DNA from 2 places in the Massilia haematophila genome. Region 2 is predicted to be linked to the other one. Evidence: predicted binding sites of a transcription regulator. Region 2 holds the regulator's gene; the other holds the start of a gene.
The links. The regulator sigma-54, encoded in region 2, starts transcription at its own class of promoters, with help from an activator protein. The targets are predictions, from matches to a motif close to TGGCANGNAANCTGCTTT.

Region 1: a site for sigma-54 is predicted at 3,909-3,926, ahead of ACFOPH_RS12335 (PEP-CTERM sorting domain-containing protein). Genes of this name have one in related genera too.

The regions. Positions count from the first base shown of each region.
Region 1 is NZ_JBHRVV010000001.1:2,763,265-2,770,433, forward strand. Features, by position in the region: gene cphA (cyanophycin synthetase) at 1-2,418, shown strand, start outside; gene ACFOPH_RS12330 (LysE family translocator) at 2,593-3,219, shown strand; gene ACFOPH_RS12335 (PEP-CTERM sorting domain-containing protein) at 3,230-3,880, opposite strand; gene ACFOPH_RS12340 (PAS domain S-box protein) at 4,047-6,239, opposite strand; gene ACFOPH_RS12345 (hybrid sensor histidine kinase/response regulator) at 6,377-7,169, opposite strand, start outside.
Region 2 is NZ_JBHRVV010000001.1:4,766,075-4,773,243, forward strand. Features, by position in the region: gene ACFOPH_RS21120 (monovalent cation:proton antiporter-2 (CPA2) family protein) at 1-1,449, opposite strand, end outside; gene ACFOPH_RS21125 (KpsF/GutQ family sugar-phosphate isomerase) at 1,547-2,569, shown strand; gene ACFOPH_RS21130 (KdsC family phosphatase) at 2,569-3,111, shown strand; gene lptC (LPS export ABC transporter periplasmic protein LptC) at 3,118-3,714, shown strand; gene lptA (lipopolysaccharide transport periplasmic protein LptA) at 3,745-4,308, shown strand; gene lptB (LPS export ABC transporter ATP-binding protein) at 4,311-5,069, shown strand; gene ACFOPH_RS21150 (RNA polymerase factor sigma-54) at 5,113-6,594, shown strand; gene hpf (ribosome hibernation-promoting factor, HPF/YfiA family) at 6,660-7,013, shown strand; gene ACFOPH_RS21160 (enoyl-CoA hydratase/isomerase family protein) at 7,154-7,169, shown strand, end outside.

The DNA of each region.
Region 1 (7,169 bases), 2.0 Mb from region 2:
GGCCAGCTGCAGCCTTTCGGCCACGACGACACCATCCCGCTGGCGCACGTACTCGAGATCGCCGCGCTCGAGCTGCAGGCCCAGGCCGGCTGCCCGGTGACCTTCTCGCGCACCACCGCCACCGTCGAAACCGGCATCTACCAGGTGGTGGTCGAGTACTCCGAGGAAGACGTCGGCCGCCTGGCACTGGAACTGGCCCGGCAACTGATCGAGGCCGCGCGCAGCGACGCGCCCTTCGACCTGCAGGCGGCGCTCGCCCAGCTGCGCGACCTCGACGAGGACGTGCGCCTCGGCCCGTCGACCGGTTCCATCGTGCAGGCCGCCGTGGCCCGCAACATCCCCTACCGCCGCCTGACCGAGGGTAGCCTGGTCATGTTCGGCTGGGGCAGCAAGCAGCGCCGCATCCAGGCCGCCGAGATCGACGCCACCGGCGCGATCGCCGAGACCATCGCCCAGGACAAGGAGCTGACCAAGAAGCTGCTCGATGCCGCCGGCGTGCCGGTGCCGCTGGGCCGCACCGTGACCGATCCGATTGATGCCTGGGCGGCGGCCCAGGAAATCGGCCTGCCGGTGGTGATCAAGCCGAAGGACGGCAACCAGGGCAAGGGCGTGACGGTCAACATCACGACCCGCGAACAGATCGTGGCCGGCTTCAACGCCGCCTCCGAATTCCGCGACGACGTCATGGTCGAGCGCTACCTGCCGGGCCACGACTACCGCCTGCTGGTCATCGGCGACAAGCTGGTGGCCGCCGCGCGCCGCGACCCGCCCAGCGTGGTCGGCGACGGCGTGCACACCGTGCGCCAGCTGGTCGACACCGTGAATCTCGACCCGCGCCGCGGCAGCGGCCACTCGACCTCGCTGACCAGGATCCGCTTCGACGACATCGCCCTGGCCAGCCTGGCCAAGCAGGGCATGAACGCCGACTCGGTGCCGCCAAAAGGCCAGCGCGTCATCCTGCGCAACAACGCCAACCTCTCGACCGGCGGCTCGGCCACCGACGTCACCGACGACGTGCATCCGGAAGTGGCGGCGCGCGCGATCGCGGCGGCGCACATGGTCGGCCTGGACATCTGCGGCGTCGACCTGGTCTGCGACAGCGTCCTGAAACCGATCGAAGACCAGCGCGGCGGCATCGTCGAAGTAAACGCCGCGCCGGGCCTGCGCATGCACCTGGCGCCCTCGTTCGGCAAGCCGCGCGCGATCGGCGAAGCGATCGTCGACATGCTGTTCGAGGAAGACGACGACGGCCGCATCCCGGTGGTCGCCGTGACCGGCACCAACGGCAAGACCACCACCGTGCGCCTGATCGCCCACATGCTCGGCACCTCGGGCCTGCGCACCGGCATGACCAACACCGACGGCGTCTACATCGAAGGCCGCCGCATCGACAGCGGCGACTGCAGCGGCCCGCGCAGCGCGCGCAACGTGCTGCTGCACCCGGACGTGGACGCGGCCGTGTTCGAGACCGCGCGCGGCGGCCTGCTGCGCGAAGGCCTGGCCTTCGACCGCTGCCAGGTGGCGGTGGTGACCAACGTCGGCGCCGGCGACCACCTCGGCCTGAACTACATCACCACGCTGGAAGACCTGGCGATCCTGAAGCGCGTGATCGTGCAGAACGTCGCCGAGGGCGGCATGGCGGTGCTGAACGCCGCCGACCCGATCGTCGCCGACATGGCCAGCTTCACCCGCGGCGACGTCACCTTCTTCGCCCAGGACGGCACCCTGCCGCTGATGGCCATGCACCGCGCGCAAGGCCGCCGCGCCGTCTTCGTCGAGGACGGCTTCCTGGTCTGCGCCCAGGGCAAGTTCGAACACCGCATCCCGCTGGCCGAGGTGCCGATCACCCGCGGCGGCGTGGTCGGCTTCCAGGTCGAGAACGTGATGGCTTCGGTGGCCGCGGCCTGGGGCGTCGGCATTTCCTGGGACAAGATCGCGCTCGGCCTGAAGACGTTTGTCGGCGAGAGCGACAATGCGCCGGGCCGCTTCAACGTCTTCGACTATCGTGGCGCGACCCTGATCGCCGACTACGGCCACAACCCGGACGCGATTTCCGCCCTGGTGTCGGCGGTGGAGAACATGCCGGCCAGGCGCCGCTCGGTCGTGATCAGCGGCGCCGGCGACCGCCGCGACCAGGACATCACCCAGCAGACCCAGATCCTGGGCGCGGCCTTCGACGAGGTCCTGCTGTATGAAGACCAGTGCCAGCGCGGCCGCGCCGACGGCGAAGTGGTGGCGCTGCTGCGCCAGGGCCTGCAGGGCGCAGTGCGCACCGGCCACGTCGAGGAGATCCAGGGCGAGTTCGTCGCGATCGACCGCGCGCTGGCGCGTTTGAGCGAGGGCGATTTGTGCCTGATCCTGATCGACCAGGTCGACGAGGCGCTGGCGCATATCGCCAAGCGCGTCGCGGAGGCTTGATCCGCGGCTGTGTCATCGATTGCCAAATGCGTCGTTGACGCACGATAATCGATCAACGTAGGGTGGGCGCCCCGTGCCCACGCGTGGCGTTTGCGTCGTGTTGGCGTTTATGAAGCGCAGCGTCAAATCATCGTTCACGCGTGGGCACGGGGCGCCCACCCTACAAATACCGCCATGCTCGCACCCGAACAATTCCTGGGCTTCCTGCTCGCCGCCGTCCTGATCACCGCCTCCCCGGGCCCCGACAACCTGATGGTGCTGGGCCTGGGCATGTCCAAGGGCCGCAGGCAGGGCATGGTGTTCGGCCTGGGGTGCGCGCTCGGCTGCCTGAGCCACACGCTGCTGGCCGTGCTCGGGGTGAGCGCGCTGATCGCCGCTTCGCCGGTCGCCTTCACGGCGCTGCGCGTGGGCGGCGGGCTGTATCTGGTCTGGCTGGGCTGGAACGCGCTGCGCAGCCAGGGCGGCAGCAAGGCCGCCGACGGCGCGCAAGCGCCGCAGACGCTGCGCAGCCTGTTCGCCAAAGGCCTGGTCGCGAACGCGATCAACCCGAAAGTGGTGCTCTTCTTCCTCTCGCTGCTGCCGCAGTTCGTGATTCCCGCCAACGGCCAGGTGCCGGGCCAGATGCTGGCCCTGGGCGTGACCTTCACGCTCCAGGCGGCGATCCTGTTCGGCCTGCTCGGCTATTTTGCCGGGGCGATTGGCGCCTGGCTCAATCGCAAGCCCGGCGCCGGCAAGTGGCTCGACCGCATCGCCGGCACCGTGTTCGTCGCGCTGGGCGTGAAGCTCATCGTGGCGCGTTAGGACGACGTACTCACGAGCGCTTGCGCACCGCGCGCATCCCCAGCAATCCCAGTCCCAGCAGCGCGAGCGAGGCCGGCTCCGGCACCGGCGCCGGCGGGTCGGTCTCGACGTCCAGCCGCGCCGAGAAGAATTCGAGCGGATCGCCCGGGAAGAAATCCTGGATCAGCAAGGTCCAGCGTCCATACACGTCCATGCCGTCGAAGGCGGACAGCGCGCCGGCCGGACGGAAACTTCCCGCCGCGAGATGCGGGCCGGCGTCCTGCTCCGCCTCGTCGTCGAAGACCAGGCGCACCCGTCCCGCGCCGGCGTTGCCCGCGCCGTAGGTGTCGTAGGCGCGCACCAGGTCGACCGTCGTGCCGTCCGGCGCCATCAGCGCCAGCGAGAATTCGTCCTCGTAGGGCGCGCCCTGGCCGCGGCAGGCGCCGCCTTGCGGTCCGAGCGGCGGGTCGTCGCATTTCGACAGGCTGACGATGAGGTTGAGGTCGAGGATACTGCCGTGGAATCCGACGTTGAAACTGCGCGTTCCTTCGCTGCCGTCGAACACGCCGTAGCGCGTGTTGCTGGCGATGACGGTGGCCCCGGCGCCGGCCGGGAAGAGGCAGGCAATCAACGGGATCGCGGCGGCCGCAGCGGCGGCAAGGTGGTGCTTGGCTTTGCTCATGACGCTCCTTTCGTGTGATTGAAAGGAGGAAGCAAGTTCTGCACCACGGCCGGCAGCCCATGCAGAATCAATAACTTACGGGATTATTGTTAAATATCTACCCGGAAAATGTAAAAATTACCGTCACCACCCGGACAGCCGCCCGCCCAGGCAGGAGCGACGGGCCTCAGGCGTTCTCGCCGGTCTCGCGGCGCGGCAGCAGGCCGTGCACGATCACCGACAGCCGCTCCACCGACAGCGGCTTGCCGAGGTGGGCCGAGTAGCCGGACGCGCGGGCCTCGGCGATGTCGCCGTCGCGGCGCATGCCGCTGATCGCGATCGCCGGCAACTTGGCCAGTTTCGGGTTGGCGCGCACGCGGCGCAGGAAGTCGTAGCCGTCGATCTCCGGCATCGAGATGTCGGAAATGAGCAGGTCGACCTGTTCGCGCTCGAGGATCTCCAGGCCCTTGGCGGCGCTGGTGGCCTCGAACACGATGGCGCCGCTGGTCTCGAGCAACGACTTGAAGATGAGCAGCATCTCTTCCATGTCGTCGACCACCAGGATGCGCAGCCCGGCCATGCTGTCGTCGCCCCTGCCGCCCTCGCCCGGCAGCGGCGCGGCATCGCTGTCGAGCAGTGGCAGCCAGAGGGTGAAGCGCGCGCCCTTGCCGATGCCTTCCGAGTGGGCCTCGACGCGGCCGCCGTGCAGGGCGGCGATCTCGCGCACCAGCGCCAGGCCGATGCCCAGCCCGCCCTTGGAGCGCGTGGTCACCGCGACGCTCTGCCCATACATGTCGAACACGTGCGGCAGGAAGGACGGCGCGATGCCCTGGCCGCTGTCGACGACGTCGATACGCACTTGGCCTTCCTCGCGGCCGAGATGCACCTCGATGCGCCCGCCCTTGGGCGTGAACTTCAGCGCATTGCTCAGCAGGTTCATCAGGACCTGCTCCAGGCGCACGGCGTCGGCCATCACGTACACGCCGTCGACGCCGCCGCTCAGCGCGATGTCGACGTCGTTCGCGGCCGGATCGGCGCGCATCACCTCGACGATGCCGCGCACCACCATGTCGGGCAACACCGGCGCCATCGTCAGCGACAGCTTGCCGGTACGCACGCGCGACATGTCCATCAGGTCGTCGATGATCTTGGCCTGGCTCATCACCGAATTGCGGATGATCGATGCGGCGCGCAGGAACGTCGGCGAGAGGCGCAGTTCGGGCATGCGCGCCAGCAGCTCGATGTTAATGTTGATCATGTTCAGCGGATGGCGCAGCTCGTGCGCCATCACGGTCAGGAATTCGTCCTTCAGCGCGACCGCGTTGGCGGCGTCCGAGCGCATCGCCTGCTCGCGCGCGGCCGAGGCATGCTCGCGCGCCTGCTCCTGGCGTTCGCGCGCGGTCACGTCGCGCGCGATCTTGGCGTAACCGTTGATGTCGCCGTTGCGCAGCGGCGTGGTGACGCCGCTGCAGAAGAAGCGGCTGCCGTCCTTGCGCAGGTGCCAGCGCTCGTCCTCGGCGCGGCCGTCCGCGCGCGCGCGGCGCAGCTCCCTGGCCGGCACGTCGGCCGCGCGGTCTTCGGGCACGAACAGCATGTCGAGCTTCTGGCCGAGCATTTCCTGCTCGCCGTAGCCGAACAATTGTTCCGCCCCTTTGTTCCAGCTGGTGGCGCGGCCCTCCTCGTCCATCGTGATGATGGCGTAGTCGTAGGCGCTCTCGGCCACCAGGCGCATGCGCGCTTCACTGGCGCGCGCCTGTTCCTCGGCCTGGCGGCGCGCCGTGATGTCGAAGAAGGTCATCACCGCGCCTTCGATGCGGTCCTCGTTGGTGCGGTAGGGCAGCAGGCGCACGATGTAGTAGCGGCCCTCGATCGAGCGCACCTCGCGCTCGACCAGGCGCAGCGTGTCGAAGGTGGCGCCGACGTCCTCGGCCAGCTGGTCGTAGTCGAGCTTGTGGGTCAGGTCGAGCAGCGAACGGCCGACGTCGGAGGCGATGATCGAGAACAGGTCGGCCGCGCGCGGCGTGAAGCGCTTGATGCGCAGGCCGCTGTCGACGAAGATGGTGGCGATGTCGGTCGAAGCGATCAGGTTGTTCAGGTCGTCGTTGGCCTTGCCGGTCTCCTCGACCTTCACCTTCAGTTCATCGTTGACGGCGACAAGCTCCTCGTTGACCGATTGCAGCTCTTCCTTGCTGGTTTCCAGTTCCTCGATGGCCGAGCGGAGTTCCTCGTTGAAAGCCAGAAGTTCCTCGAACGAGACTTCAGCGTTCCCGATTGTTTCCGGCAACCGCTCGCGCTTGTCGACGATCGGAAAGTCGAGGCTCCCGGGGACAATGCCGGGCTCGGCGGGTGGCGTAACGGGCGCGTTCGCAGGATCGTGCATCGTCGGCAGGTCGATTGGTCAAGGCGCAAGTCTGGACGAAGAGTGACACGCTTTTAGCGCATTGTAAAAAGTTTTATGCAACCCGGCTGAAGGATTGAAGATGAACAACGATTCCAGGACGACAATTCCTTCCCGGCTCAGCCTTGCACCGCTGCCCGCGCCAGGATCGCCGCCACCTGCTCCGGCATCGCCGGCTTGAGCAGGTGCGCGTCGAAGCCGGCCTCGCGCGAGCGCCGCCGGTCTTCCTGGGCGCCCCAACCGGTCACGGCGACCAGCGGCACGGCCGCCAGCCCCGGCAGGCCGCGGATCGCGCGCCCCGCCTGGTAGCCGCCCATGCGCGGCATGCCGATGTCGAGGAAGACCAGTTCGGGCTGCATGTTGCCGGCAAGTTCGACCGCCTCCCGGCCGTCGTGCGCCACGCGGACCTCGTGGCCGCCCAGTTCCAGCAGCGCGCGCAGCGTGTCGGCGGCGTCGACGTTGTCGTCCGCGACCAGCACGCGCAAGGGCCGGATGGGCACGGCCGGCGCCGGCGCGGCCGCCGGGTCGCGCGCCGGGGCCGGCGCCGTGCCCAGCGGCAAGCGCACGGTGAAGGTGCTGCCCAGGCCCGGACCGGGACTGGCCGCGGTGACGCTGCCGCCGTGCAACTGCACCAGGTGGCGCACCAGCGCCAGGCCGATGCCCAGCCCGCCGCGCGAGCGGTCGATGCTGCGCGCGACCTGGGTGAACATGTCGAACACCGCGGGCAGCGACTCGGCGCCGATGCCGATGCCGATGCCGGTGTCGCTGACGGCGATCACGGCCTGCCCGTCCTCGACCCGCGCCTCGACCGCGATGCGCCCGCCGCGCGGCGTGTACTTGGCCGCGTTCGACAGCAGGTTGCTCAGCACCTGGCTGATGCGCACCCGGTCGACCTCGAGCGGGAGCGGCGCC
Region 2 (7,169 bases):
GATCACCAAGGCGCTGGCGCGGTTGATGCCGGCCGCGATCAGGGCTTCGCGCCGGCCGGCGTCGCCATACGAGACGTTCGAGCCGGCCGCCTGCGCTTCCTGCACCCGCTCGGGGTCGAGGTCGAGCGCATGCCAGGGCAGCTTCTCGTCCGACAGCAAGGTCGCCACGCTCTGGCCGCTGCGCCCGAAGCCGGCGATGATCACGTGCTGTTGCGCGGCCATCGTGCGGCTGGCCAGTTGCGTCAGCTGCAGCGACTGCATCATCCATTCGTTGGCCGCGATCTTCATCACGATCCGGTCCGACTTGGCGATGACAAAAGGCGCGACCAGCATCGACAGCACCATCGAGGCCAGCACCAGCTGCATCAGGAAGGGATCGATCAGCTTCGAGCCGGAGGCCAGGTTGAGCAGCACGAAACCGAATTCGCCGGCCTGCGCCAGGGCCAGGCCGGTGCGCATCGAGACGCCATCGGTGGAGCCGAAGGCTTTCGCCAGCAGCGCGATCAGCGCGAACTTCAGCAGCACCGGCACCACCAATAACAGCAGCACCAGCCACCAGTGCTCGAGCACCATGCGCAGGTTGAGCAGCATGCCGATGGTGATGAAGAACAGGCCGAGCAGCACGTCGCGGAAGGGCTTGATGTCTTCTTCGACCTGGTGCTTGAACTGGGTTTCGGAAATGAGCATGCCGGCGACAAACGCCCCCAGCGCCAGCGACAGGCCGGCGCGCTCGGTGATCCAGGCCGCGCCCAGCGTCACCAGCAGCAGGTTGAGCATGAACAGCTCCTGCGAGCGGCGCTTGGCGACCAGGGTGAACCAGTTGCGCATCAGCTTCTGGCCGAAGAACAGCAGCAGCGCCAGCACCGCGGCCGCCTTCACGGCGGCCCAGGCCAGGGTCACGGCCAGGTCTTCGGGATCGCGCGCCAGGGAGGGAATCAGGATCAGCAGCGGCACCACGGCCAGGTCCTGGAACAGCAGGATGCCGATGATGCGCCGTCCGTGTTCGCTTTCCAGCTCCAGCCGCTCGGTGAGCAGTTTCACCACGATGGCGGTGGAGGACATGGCGAGCGCCCCGCCGAGCGCGAACGCGGCCTGCCAGCTCACCTTCAGGGCCGGGATCCACATCGACAGCAGCAGCGCCCCGGCGACCGCGGCGACGATGGTCAGCACCACCTGGGCCAGCCCGAGGCCGAACACGATGCGGCGCATGGCGCGCAGCTGGGCCAGCGAGAATTCCAGCCCGATCGAGAACATCAGGAACACGACGCCGAATTCGGCCAGCGCGTGGGTGGAGGCGGTATCCGAGGCCAGGCCCAGCGCGTGCGGGCCGATCAGCACACCGACGGCCAGGTAGCCCAGCATCGGCGGCAGGTGCAGGCTGCGGAAGGCGACCACGCCCAGCACCGCACTGCCGAGCAGGAGAAGAGTCAGTTCGAGTCCGGATGCCATTCGTTCGTTTCTTTTACGCGCAGTGAGCGTTCGCAGTGAGCGTTGTTTAATACGTCTGGCAAGTTTTTTGCTTTCGCAATTCGTTTATACTTCCGGGATGAGTGTAACCGATGAAAAAACAATGCAGAACAGTTTTGACGAGAACCAGTCCCGCCGCGTGATGGAACTGGCGCGCGAGACCCTCGCGATCGAAGCCGACGCGGTCAAGGCCTTGCACGACCGCCTCGGCGTGGACGATTCCATCGTGCGCGCGGTGGCCACGCTGTACGCCTGCACCGGCCGCGTCGTGGTCTCGGGCATGGGCAAGTCCGGCCATATCGCGCGCAAGATCGCCGCCACCCTGGCCTCGACCGGCACCCCGGCGATGTTCGTGCATCCGGGCGAAGCCGCCCACGGCGACCTGGGCATGGTCACCGCCCAGGACGTGTTCATCGCGATCTCGAACTCCGGCGAATCGTCGGAACTGATGGATATCCTCCCGGTCGTCAAGCGCATGGGCACGCCCCTGATCGCGATGACCGGCAAGCCCCAATCGCGCCTGGCGCTGTTGTCCGACGTGCACCTCGACATCTCGGTATCCAAGGAAGCCTGCCCGATGAACCTGGCGCCGACCGCCAGCACCACCGTCACCCTGGCCCTGGGCGACGCCCTGGCCGTGGCGCTGCTCGACGCGCGCGGCTTCCGCGAGGAAGACTTCGCGCGCTCGCACCCGGGCGGCGCCCTTGGCCGGCGCCTGCTGACCCACGTGCGCGACGTGATGCGCAGCGGCGAGGCGGTGCCGTCGGTCACGCCCGAGACGCCGCTGGCGCGGGCCCTGCTGGAAGTGAGCCAGAAGGGCATGGGCATGACCGCCGTGGTCGATGCGGACCGGCGCCCGATCGGCGTGTTCACCGACGGCGACTTGCGCCGCCTGATCGAGCGCGTGCAGGACTTCTCGAACATCAGCATTCGCGACGTCATGCACCTGGACCCGCGCACCGTGCATCCCGAGCAGCTGGCGGTCGACGCGGTGGCGATCATGGAAGAATTCCGCATCAACCAGATGCTGGTGGTCGACCTGGACGGCAAGCTGGTCGGCGCCCTGCACATCCACGACCTGACCCGCGCAAAGGTAATCTGATGAGTAGCGTGATCACCGCACTGGAACACATGCAGCGCGCCGCGCGCGTGAAAGTGATGATCTTCGACGTCGACGGCATCCTGACCGACGGCAGCCTGACCTACGGACCGGACGGCGAGGTCACCAAGACCTTCTTCGTCCTCGACGGCCTGGGCATCCAGCTGCTGCAGAAGACCGGCGTGCAGACCGCCATCATCAGCGCGCGCAAGTCGCCGATCGTCAACGCCCGCGCCAGGGACCTGGGCATCAACCACGTCTGGCAGGGCTTCCACGACAAGCGCGTCGCCTTTGCCGAGCTGCTGGCGCAGACCGGCGTGACGGCCGAGGAGTGCGGCTACATCGGCGACGACGTGATCGACCTGCCCTTGCTGACCAGGGTCGGCTTCGCCGTCACCGTGCCCACTGGCCACCCGGACGTGCAGTACCGCGCCCATTACGTGACCAAGGCGCCGGGCGGGCGCGGCGCCGTGCGCGAAGTGTGCGACATGGTGATGCGCGCCCAGGGCACCTACGAACAGGCGCTGGCGCCGTACTTCGGGTAACGAGCCATGGCGACCCTCGTCAACCGCCGGACCTCGCACCGCTGGAAGCTGCTGGCGCTGATGCTCACGGCCGTGTTCTTCGCTTTCGGCAGCTTCTGGCTGCTGCAGGCCCTGCAATCGGAAGACGCGGACAATCTCGGCAATGCCGGGAACGAGCCCGACTACATCGTCGAGAATTTCAGCGTGGTGCGCATGACCGAGAGCGGCCAGCCGCGCTACCTGCTGTCGGGCGAGCGCCTGGCCCATCATCCGCTGAACGATGTCTCGGAGGTGAGCAAGCCGGTGGTCGAGAGCATGGCGCCGGGGCGTCCGCGCATGACCATGCACGCCGACCGCGCCCAGATCCACCACCAGGAAAACCGGATCGAGCTGATCGACAACGTCGACATCGTGCGCCCGGCCACGCCGGCATCGGAAGGGATGCGCGCGCGCACCAGTGCGCTGACCGTGCTGGCCGACGAGGAGATCGTCAAGACCGACCGTCCGGTGCGGATGGAGCTCGGCGCGTCGACCGTGAACAGCGTCGGCCTGGTGGCCGAGAACCCGACCCAGAAGCTGCAACTCGGCCGCGGCCAGATCGTCTATCCGCCGCGCCAGCGCTGACCTACACAACACAAGGAACGAGCACCCAACATGAAAAAAATCCTCGCTGCCGCCGTCCTCACGCTGCTGTCGCTGTCCGCTTCGGCCGAACGCGCCGACTCGCTCAAGCAGGCTGTCGTCAACTTCGATTCGCTCGACATCGACGAGGTGACCCAGACCCGCATCCTGACCGGTAACGTGGTCCTCACGCGCGGCACGCTCACCATGAAGTCGGACCGCGCGCTGGTCAAGGAAACGCCGGAAGGCTACATGAGCGTCACCCTGACCTCGGGCCCCGGACGCGTCGCGACCTTCCGCCAGAAGCGCGACGGCGCCGGCGACATGTGGGTCGAGGGCCAGGCCGAGCGCATCGAGTACGACGAGCGCCAGGAACTGGTGAAGCTGTTCTCGAAAGCCGTCGTCAAGGAACTGGAAAACGGCCGCCTGACCAATGAACTGAACGGCGCCTACATCTCCTACGACAACCGCCGCGAAGTGGCCGCCGTGCGCAACGACGCGAGCGGCGAAAGCAAGGTCGGCGGCGGCCGCGGCACCCTGATCATCGCGCCGCGCCGCACCGGACCGGCGCCAGCGGCAGCACCCGCAGGAAAGTAAACATGAAAGATGCAAGCACGAGCAGCACCCTGGTGGTCCGGGGGCTGCAGAAAAGTTACGGCAAGCGCCTGGTGGTGCGCGACGTGTCGCTGGAAGTGGGCTGCGGCGAAGTCGTCGGCCTGCTCGGCCCGAACGGCGCCGGCAAGACCACGTCCTTCTACATGATCGTCGGCCTGGTGCCGTCGGACGCCGGGTCGATCGAGATCAACGGCACCGACATCTCCAGCCTGCCGATCCACCGGCGCGCGGTGCTGGGCCTGTCCTACCTGCCGCAGGAAGCTTCGGTGTTCCGCAAGCTCACCGTCGAGGACAACATCCGCGCCGTGCTGGAGCTGCAGCGCAACGACGACGGCAAGCCGCTCTCGAAGGACGCGATCAACGAGCGCCTCGATTCGCTGCTGGCCGAACTCCAGATCGAGAAGCTGCGCGAGAACCCGGCGCTGTCGCTGTCGGGCGGCGAGCGCCGCCGCGTCGAGATCGCGCGCGCGCTGGCCACCAATCCGCGCTTCGTGCTGCTCGACGAACCCTTCGCCGGGGTCGACCCGATCGCGGTGATCGAGATCCAGCGCATCGTGCGCTTCCTGAAGGAGCGCGGCATCGGCGTCCTGATCACCGACCACAACGTACGCGAGACGCTCGGCATCTGCGACCGCGCCTACATCATCAACCAGGGCGCCGTGCTGGCCTCGGGCCGCCCTGACGACATCATCGCCGACGAATCGGTGCGCCGCGTCTACCTGGGCGAGCACTTCCGCATGTAGCAATCGTAGCAATCACGAAGCGACAACCTGGCAGCAACAAGCGATGAAACAATCCCTGCAACTCCGGACTTCGCAGCACCTGGCGCTCACCCCGCAGCTTCAGCAATCGATCCGCCTGCTGCAGTTGTCGACGCTGGAACTGCACCAGGAAATCGAACAGATCCTGTCCGACAATCCCTTGCTCGAACGGCTCGACGATCCGCTCGACCACTCGGTGCGCCTGCTCGCCGACGGCGCCATCAACAGTGCGCCCGGCAGCGGCGAGGCGCCGGCCGCGCCCGGCGCGGAAGAGGGGGCCGCGAACGGCGAAGCGGTGGACGGTTTCGACGCCGCGGGCGCCGATGGCGAGCGCGATGCCGACCGCGGCGATGGCGACTGGGGCGAACCCGGACGTGGCGCCGGCAACGGCGAGGACGAGGATGGCCGCCCGCAGCTGGAAGCGGCCGGCGTCACGCTGCGCGAGCACCTGTCGGAACAGGTGCGGGTGACGGGACTGGGCATGCGCGACCGCGCGCTGGCCGAACTGGTGATCGACGCCATCGACGACAACGGCTACCTGGAAGAGCAGTTGGATGAGATCCACGCGCGCCTGCCCGAGGAGCTCGAGGTCGAGATGGACGAGCTGCGCTGCGCGCTGGCGCTGGTGCAAAGCCTCGATCCGGTGGGCGTGGGTGCGCGCAGCGCCGCCGAATGCCTGGCGCTGCAGATCCGCGCCATGCCTGGCGTGCCGCTGGTGACGCGGCGCATGGCCCTCAAGATCGTCGAGGGATATCTCACCTGGTTCGCGCAGCGCGAATTCAACAAACTGAAAAAGGCGCTCGACTGCGACGACGAAGACCTGCGCGAAGCCCAGGCTGTGATCCGCCAGTGCAATCCGCATCCCGGCGCGGCCTTCGCCTCGAGCACCTCGGACTACGTGGTTCCGGACGTAATTGTCCGGAAAACGAAGAACGGCTGGGGCGTGATGCTGAACCAGGACGTGATGCCGCGCCTGCGCGTGAACAACATGTACGCGGCCCTGCTCAAGCAGGGCAAGGGCGAAAGCCAGATGAGCGCGCAGCTGCAGGAAGCGAAGTGGCTGATCAAGAACATGCGCCAGCGCTTCGACACGATCCTGCGTGTATCGCAGGCAATCGTTGAGCGTCAGCGGAACTTTTTCAGCCATGGCGCGGTTGCCATGCGGCCCCTTGTGCTTCGTGAGATAGCTGATACACTAGGACTACACGAGAGCACAATTTCTCGTGTCACAACTCAGAAATTCATGCTGACCCCGCACGGCATGTTTGAGTTGAAGTATTTCTTCGGAAGCCACGTCGCCACCGAAGCGGGGGGCGAAGCGTCTTCGACGGCGATCCGGGCTCTCATCGCGCAACTGACAGGAGCAGAAGACCCCAAGAACCCATTATCCGATAGCAAGATCGCGGAAATGCTCGGTGAACAAGGAATGGTCATCGCACGCCGCACGGTTGCCAAGTACCGTGAAGCACTGAAAATTCCTCCCGTTAGTCTCCGCAAATCCTTGTAACGGCGGCACCCTCGCGCTTCCTTGTGGCGCGGCGCGGCAGCCGCCACATCTTCAAAGGAGTGTGTATGAATCTCACCATCAGCGGTCACCACCTCGACGTAACCCCCGCCATCCGTGAATACGTACAGAACAAGCTCGAACGCATTACCCGCCATTTCGATCAAGTGATCGACTCCCACGTGATCCTCGCGATCGACAATCTCACCGAAAAAGACAAAAGGCAGAAAGCCGAGATTAATGTGCGCATGTCCGGCAAGACCGTGCACGTGGAAAGCGTTGCGCAAGACCTGTACGCGGCGATCGACCTGTTGATGGACAGGCTGGATCGGCAGGTGATGAAATACAAAACCATCCTGCAGAATCATAGTCACGAGGCGCTCAAGCGCCGCCCTGAAGGCGGAGAGGCAGCCGTCGCCTGACAGGCCGGCAAGCACCGTCTGAACGAGGGCGCCCATGGCGCCCTTTTCATTTCCGGCATGTTCATTTCTTGCCGCGCCGTCAATACCCCAGTTGTCTCGTCCTTCGGTAGAATGCGTGTTTTTTCTACCACGGACCGACCATGACCGACTTCGTCC